Regions from separate parts of the Agrobacterium fabrum str. C58 genome, predicted to be linked through region 2. Evidence: riboswitches for the same ligand, from Rfam matches in the RefSeq annotation. Region 2 holds a riboswitch; the other holds the start of a gene.

Region 1 (3,869 bases), 160 kb from region 2:
ATGGAGCAGAAATGCGCAACCTTGTGAGCCTCTTTCGGCAGGGTCTCATCATGGAAGGAACGCGCGGTATCCGGGTCGAGCGACAGGTTGAACTGGTCTTCCCAGCGGAACTCGAACCTCGCGCGCGACAGCGCATCGTCCCGTACCTGCGCGGCCGGATGGCCTTTGGCAAGATCGGCGGCGTGGGCGGCGATCTTGTAGGTGATGACACCGACCTTCACGTCGTTGCGGTCAGGCAGACCGAGATGTTCCTTCGGCGTGACATAGCAGAGCATGGCCGTGCCGAACCAGCCGATCATCGCCGCCCCGATGCCTGAGGTGATGTGGTCGTAACCGGGCGCGATATCTGTCGTGAGCGGCCCAAGCGTATAGAAAGGCGCCTCGCCGCAGGTCTTCAGCTGTTTGTCCATGTTTTCCTTGATCTTGTGCATCGGCACATGGCCGGGGCCTTCGATCATCACCTGGCAATCCCTGGCCCAGGCGATCTGCGTCAGCTCGCCCAGCGTCTCCAGCTCGGCAAACTGCGCCGCATCATTGGCGTCGGCAATCGAGCCGGGACGCAGGCCGTCACCCAGCGAGAAAGAGACGTCATAAGCGCGGCAGATGTCGCAAATCTCCTCGAAGTGCTCATAGAGGAAACTTTCCTTGTGGTGATGCAGACACCACTTGGCCATGATCGAACCGCCGCGCGAGACGATGCCGGTGACGCGGTTGACGGTGAGCGGGATGTAATGCAGCCGCACCCCGGCATGGATGGTAAAATAATCGACGCCCTGCTCCGCCTGCTCGATCAGCGTATCGCGAAACACCTCCCAGTTGAGGTCTTCGGCAATGCCGTTGACCTTCTCCAGCGCCTGATAAAGCGGCACCGTGCCGATCGGCACCGGTGAATTGCGAATGATCCATTCGCGGATATTGTGGATGTTACGGCCGGTGGAGAGGTCCATGACGGTATCCGCACCCCAGCGGATGGCCCAGACCATCTTCTCCACCTCTTCCGCCATGGAGGAGGTAACGGCGGAATTGCCGATATTGGCGTTGATCTTCACCAGAAAATTGCGGCCGATGATCATCGGCTCAAGTTCGGGATGGTTGATATTGGCGGGAATGATGGCGCGACCCGATGCCACTTCCTGACGCACGAATTCCGCCGTGACATAATCAGGGATATGCGCGCCGAAACTCTCGCCGTCCCGCGTAGGCTTTTCCTTTGCGGCCTCGCGCCCGAGATTTTCGCGGATGGCGATGAATTCCATTTCCGGCGTGATGATGCCGGCCCGCGCATAGGCAAGCTGCGTCACCGCTTTGCCCGCCGTCGCTTTCAGCGGCTGGTGGCGCACGGAAAACTCCGGCGTCAGGCGTTCGCCGGTTGCAAAGCCGTTATCCTCCGGCTTGACGTGCCGTCCCTCATAAGCCTCGACATCACCGCGCGCCACGACCCAGTCATGACGCAGGCGCGGAAGACCGTTTTCGATCAGGACGGGATGGCTGGGATCGGTATAGGGACCGGAGGAATCATACACCGTCACCGGCGGTTCGCCCGCCGTTGGGTGCACCGCGATCTCGCGCATCGGCACGCGAATATGCGGATGCAAAATTCCCGGTTTATGGATTTTCGTGGAAGCGGCATGCGGCCCGGTGGTGACGACAAGCGGGATGGTCTTGGCAACGATATTCATCTTGAGGCTCCAAAGTTTGACTGTGGAGACCCAGTTCGAGCCGGAATGATGGAAAATACCGAAGTGCCGACTCACGGCGCCATGCGCCTGCCCGACATCAGGTCTTTGCACCGTCCCTACGCCAGTATGAACTGGATCAGGTTCAACGGGTCACTGCGCATGAAAGCAGAATCTCAGCCCCTTGACGGGACACCCCTGGTGAATGGCCACAGCAAAAGACACTGCCCGCCTTTTGTCAAGGCCGCTCATCAACGCTTGGCAAAGGTGCGGGAATGACGCATGCTGCCGTTAGTTGTAATTAACCTAACGGTTTAGGTGAATATTATCGTTTGCGGCATAACGATAAGCACAAACCTTCCTAATGTTGATTTCATTGGAGATACGTCGGAATGAATGCGACTATTCGTGAAATACTGGCAAAATTCGGCCAGCTTCCCACCCCCGTCGATACGATTGCAGATGAAGCAGATCTTTATGCGGCAGGCCTCTCTTCCTTCGCATCCGTACAACTGATGTTGGGTATCGAAGAAGCATTCGATATCGAATTCCCCGATAACCTGTTGAACCGCAAGTCTTTCGCCAGCATCAAGGCCATTGAAGACACCGTTAAGCTCATTCTGGATGGTAAAGAGGCTGCCTGATGAACGTGACCGTAGCGCCGCAGGATGAAACGCTGTCCGCGCGCGCGGGCCGTGTCGCGACCATTGCCGCAAAGCATGCGGATGACGTGGATGTCACCGGCCGCTTCCCGCAGGAAGCCGTCGATGCCTTGCGCCGCGAACGTCTCCTCGGCATTCAGGTGCCCTCCTCACTCGGCGGCGAAGGCGCCTCCATTCAAGAGATCGCCGATATCTGCGCCCGGCTCGGCCAGGCCTGTTCGGCAACCGCAATGATTTTCGCCATGCACCACATCAAGCTGTCCAGCCTGGTGGAACATGGGGTCGACAGCACCTGGCATCCGGGTTTTATGCGCCGCGTTGCCGGCGAACAGCTACTGCTCGGCTCCGCGACCACCGAAGGCGGCATTGGCGGCAATCTGCGCAACTCTATCTGCGCGATCGAGGTCGAAGGAGACAGCTGTCGGCTGGAAAAGGATGCCACCGTCATTTCCTACGGCAGCAATGCCGATGCGATCCTCATCACCTCACGCGCCCACAAGGATGCCGCACCCGCCGATCAGGTGATGACCGTCTTCCTGAAAAATCAGTACACGCTTGAAAAGACCCATGTCTGGGATACGCTCGGCATGCGTGGCACCTGTTCGGACGGTTTCCTGTTTCGCGGCGAAGCGCCGGCGGCACAGATTTTCCCGAAGCCTTTCGCGGAAATCGCCGCGCAATCCATGCTTGCAAGCTCGCATCTCCTGTGGAGCGCCGTCTGGTATGGCATCGCCTCGGACGCCGTGCTGCGCGCGCAATCCTTTGTCAGAGCCGCGGCGCGCAAATCGCCCGGCACCGCCCCTCCCGGCGCAATCCGCCTTGCCGAGGTTTCCACCAAACTGCAGGTGGTCAAATCCAACATCATCGCCGGCATCAAGGCCTACGAGGACACCAAGAGCGATCCCGAAAAGCTGATGTCCATGGCCTTCGCGGTGGCGATGAACAATGTGAAAATCTGCTCTTCGGAAACCATTCTTGAGATCATCGATCACGCCATGCTGGTCTGCGGCATCATGGGCTACAAGAACGGCACGCCCTATAGTCTCGGCCGGCATCTGCGCGACGCGCATTCCGCCCGGCTAATGATTTCCAATGACCGTATTCTCGGCAATTCCGCCAATCTCCTGCTGGTTCACAGGCAGGACACCAGCCTCTTGGGATAAGACCATGGACATGCAAACATCGTTCCTCGATCGACTGTTCGAAGAAGGCCTGCTGATTGAAACGGGTGTGGACGGTCTTTATGGACGCAGCGGCCAGTTCGAGGACGTCATTGCCGCATTCGAGCGGCTGATCGACCGCACGGGTGGCGCCGATGGCGCTGAAGCGATCCGTTTTCCGCCGGGCATCAACCGCGCCTATTTCGAAAAGAGCGGTTACATGAAGAGCTTTCCGCAGCTCGCCGGCACGGTCCATTCCTTCTGCGGCTGCGAACTCGACCATGTCAGCCTGCTGAAATCAATGGATGAGGGTGGCGACTGGACCAAGGACCAGAAAGCCACCGACATCGTGTTGACGCCGGCGGCCTGCT
Region 2 (3,869 bases):
CGACGGGCAGGCCAAGAGCAATGGACAAAAGGGTGGACAACGTCGCCTGGTACAGCGTGAAGCGCAGGATGCGCAGTGTGTAGGCATCCATGACACCGGCGGCGGATGCGCCGACATCAAAGGACAATAGCGCGAAAACCGCGAGCGCCATGAACAGGAAAACGGCGGCAAAAGCCGCCGTCCCCAAAATGATCGACCGCCGATAATCGCGACGCAGCATCATGCGCGGGCGTGCCTCTTCCTCAGTTCATGCTCATGGCCGAAAGCCATTCGTCGATCCAGGCTTTGCGGTTCTTCGCCACCTCTTCGGGATCCATCAGAAAGGTCTTCTGCGGCACGACGAGTTTGGAAAATGCCTCGGGCAAGGGCGCCGACGTTGCCGCAACCGGCATCATCCAGTTGTTTTCGGGAATGGCATCCTGAAAACCTGATGTCAGTGTGAAAGCGAGAAACTGCTTTGCCAGCTCCTTGTGCGGTGCGTTTTTGAGAAGGCCGGACACTTCGATCTGGATGTAATGCCCTTCCGAAAAGGCCGCAGCCTGATAACGGTCCGACTTTTCGGCGACCATGTGATAGGCCGGCGAGGTGGTGTAGGAGAGCACCATCGGCACCTCTCCCTTGGTGAACAGGCCATAGGATTCCGACCAGCCGGGCGTGACGGTGAGAATGCGCTTCCTGAGCTTTGCCCAAGCCTCCGGCGCCTTGTCGCCATAAACTGACTTTACCCACAAAAGCAGGCCAAGCCCAGGTGTGGAGGTACGCGGGTCCTGAATGGCGATCTTCTGCGCGGAGTCGCCTTCCACCAGTTCTTTAAGGCTCGCCGGCGGGTTTTTCACCGCCTGCGTGTCATAGATCACAGCGAAATGCCCATAATCATAGGGTACGAAAACATCGTCCTTGTAACCGCCCGGCACCTTGGCCGCCGATGCATCGATGCCACTGGCGTCAAAAAGGCCGGTCTGTTTGGCTTCCGCGACAAGATTGGTGTCGAGCCCGACCACGACGTCCGCCTTGGAACCGCTGCCCTCAAGTTTCAGACGATTGAGCAGCGCCACGCCATCCGCGACACCGACAAAATTGACCGTGCAGACGCAAACCTTCTCGAAGGCTTCCTTCACCTTGGGGCCGGGGCCCCATTCGGAAACGAAGCTTTCATAGGTGTAGACGGTCAGTTCCGGCTTGTCCTGCGCCGCGGCTAAACCGGGCAGAAACAGCGAGGCGGCAATGACGGAATTCAGGAAAAGACGACGGCGCACGGGTATCTCCTCAAAAGACGAGAAGGAGTAGCCGCTTGCCTTTAAGCCGTCTAATCCCTCCGCCGGTATGAACCGGATCAGGTTCTTCGGGTTGGCAAGCCTCTCAGCCTTCTGCACAAAAGCACAGAAGACACCCCGTTAGATCAAGATGATGGTTTAGTCCCGTCGTCGGTGATTGGCAAGATGGGCGAGATCAACCCTGTCCCGTCATATGCACCAGCTCCCAGACGTGACCGTCGGGATCCTGAAAGCTGCCGGCATACATAAAGCCATGGTCCTGAACCGGTTTCCAGCTGCTACCGCCGGAGGCAAGCGCGGTTGCGATCATCTCGTCGATCTCCTCCCGGCTTCCAGCGGAAAGGCAGGTCAGAACCTCGGTGCTCTGTTTGGCATCGGCGATATCGCCATTAATGAAATCCCGAAACCGGTCCTCCTGAAGAAGCATCACGAAAATGTTCTCCTCCACGATCATGCAGAGCGTGCGGTCGTCGGAATATTCCGGATTGAAACTGAAACCGAGGGCCGTGAAGAAGCTTTTCGACACCTCGATATTCTTGACCGGCAGATTGACAAAAATCATGCGCATTTTCAGATCTCCTCCAAACGAGCGGGGTCATAGAACGGTAATTCCGCTTGCCTGTCAAAGGCCGACGAAGGACTGCTCGAACGGAGAGTGCCTGGCTTCAGCTCTCAAGTTCCTCGCGCAGCATCTCCAGTTCCAGCCATTCCTCTTCCATGGTTTCCAACTTTTCGCGCAGCTTTTCCATTTCCTGCGCCAGCTTGTTGAAGGTCGCCTGATCCTTGGCAAAGAGTTGCGGGTCAGCCATGCGCTGTTCGCGTTTTGCGATCTCTTCCTGGGTCTTTTCCATTTCCTTCGGGAGGTTTTCGAGAGCGAATTTCTGCTTGAAGGAAAGTTTGCCCTTGGCCTTCGCTGGCTCCTGCGACGGCGAGGCTGAGGATACGGCCTTGGCCTTTTCCTGCCTTTCGGCCTTGCGTTTTTCGTCCGCCGCACCCTTGCGCTGTGCCATCATGTCCGAATAGCCGCCCGCATATTCGATCCAGCGCCCATCCGGTTGATCGGGATTGGCGGGTGCGATGGTGGAGGTGACGGTGCGGTCGAGAAAATCACGGTCGTGGCTGACGAGAATGACCGTGCCGGAAAAACCGGCAACGATCTCCTGCAACAGATCGAGCGTTTCAATATCGAGATCGTTTGTCGGTTCGTCGAGGATCAGAAGATTGGTCGGCCGGGCCAGAATGCGCGCCAGGATAAGACGGGCGCGCTCCCCGCCGGAGAGATTGCGGATGGGCGTGCGCGCCTGCTCCGGCTGGAACAGGAAGTCCTTCATATAGCCAGTGACATGCTTCACTTCGCCATTGACGAGGAGATTGTCACCACGCCCGTCGGTCAGATAATGCGCGAGCGTTTCGTTGGGATTGAGATCCTCGCGCTTCTGGTCGAGCGTGGCGATCTCCAGATTGGTGCCGAGCTTCACCGTGCCGCTATCGGGCTCAAGCTCGCCCGTCAGCATCTTCAGAAGCGTCGTCTTGCCCGCACCGTTCGGCCCGACGAGGCCGATGCAATCTCCACGATGAACCCTGAGCGAGAACGGCGCCACGATCACCCGCTCGCCATAAGCCTTGCTGATGGCATCCGCCTCGATCACCAGCTTGCCGGATTCCCGCCCTTCCGTGACGGTCGCCTGCACGGAACCCTGCGGCCCCTTGTGGCCGCGATAGTCCGCACGCATGGCCTGAAGCTCGCCGACGCGGCGCATGTTGCGCTTGCGCCTTGCGGTCACGCCATAGCGCATCCAGTGTTCTTCACGCTCGATGGCCTTGCCGAGCTTGTGCTGTTCCAGTTCTTCCTCTTCCAGCACCTTGTCGCGCCATTCCTCGAAATGGGCAAAGCCGCGATTGAGACGGCGCGACTGGCCGCGATCGAGCCACACCGTGGAGGTCGAGACCTTTTCGAGAAAACGCCGGTCGTGCGAGATCAGCACCAGCGCACTGCGCGTCTGTTGCAACTCACCTTCCAGCCATTCGATGGTGGGCAGGTCCAGATGGTTGGTCGGCTCATCCAGCATCAGAATATCAGGTTCCGGCGCCATGACGCGGGCAAGCGCTACACGGCGCGCTTCGCCGCCTGAAAGGCTTTCCGGATTTTCCTGCCCGGTAAGACCCAGATGCTCAAGAAGATAGGTCACGCGATAGGGATCGTCGCCCGGCCCGAGCCCCGCTTCCGCATAAGCCTGAACGGTGGCGTAACCGGCAAAATCCGGCGCCTGTTCCAGATAACGAATGGTGGCGGCGGGATGCCGGAAAACCTCGCCCGACTGCGCCTCGACCAGGCCGGCGGCAATCTTCATCAGCGTGGATTTGCCCGAGCCATTGCGCCCCACAAGGCAGATGCGGTCACCGGGCTCTACCTGGAGGTTGGCACCGTCGAGCAGCGGGGTCACGCCGAAGGTCAGCTTGATATCGTCGAGTTTCAGAATTGGGGGTGCCAAGGCGTCAGGCTCCGGTCAGGTCATAGGGGCGGGCGAGCACGATGGCCTTGCCGCTTTTCAGCGAGAAATGCACAGGGCCGCCATTCGCGACATTGGAAATAGT

What was found. A riboswitch is a leader RNA that binds a small molecule or an ion and turns the genes downstream of it on or off. The one in region 2 is predicted to bind thiamine pyrophosphate.
Region 1: it holds a riboswitch for thiamine pyrophosphate, as region 2 does, so the genes downstream of both, thiC (phosphomethylpyrimidine synthase ThiC) here and thiB (thiamine ABC transporter substrate binding subunit) in region 2, are expected to answer to the same signal.

The regions. Positions count from the first base shown of each region.
Region 1 is NC_003062.2:2,540,052-2,543,920, forward strand. Features, by position in the region: gene thiC (phosphomethylpyrimidine synthase ThiC) at 1-1,679, opposite strand, end outside; TPP riboswitch at 1,775-1,886, opposite strand; gene ATU_RS12515 (acyl carrier protein) at 2,069-2,320, shown strand; gene ATU_RS12520 (acyl-CoA dehydrogenase family protein) at 2,320-3,501, shown strand; gene ATU_RS12525 (amino acid--[acyl-carrier-protein] ligase) at 3,506-3,869, shown strand, end outside.
Region 2 is NC_003062.2:2,698,937-2,702,805, forward strand. Features, by position in the region: gene thiP (thiamine/thiamine pyrophosphate ABC transporter permease ThiP) at 1-223, opposite strand, end outside; gene thiB (thiamine ABC transporter substrate binding subunit) at 243-1,256, opposite strand; TPP riboswitch at 1,294-1,404, opposite strand; gene ATU_RS13220 (VOC family protein) at 1,450-1,842, opposite strand; gene ATU_RS13225 (ABC-F family ATP-binding cassette domain-containing protein) at 1,940-3,766, opposite strand; gene ATU_RS13230 (thiamine diphosphokinase) at 3,771-3,869, opposite strand, start outside.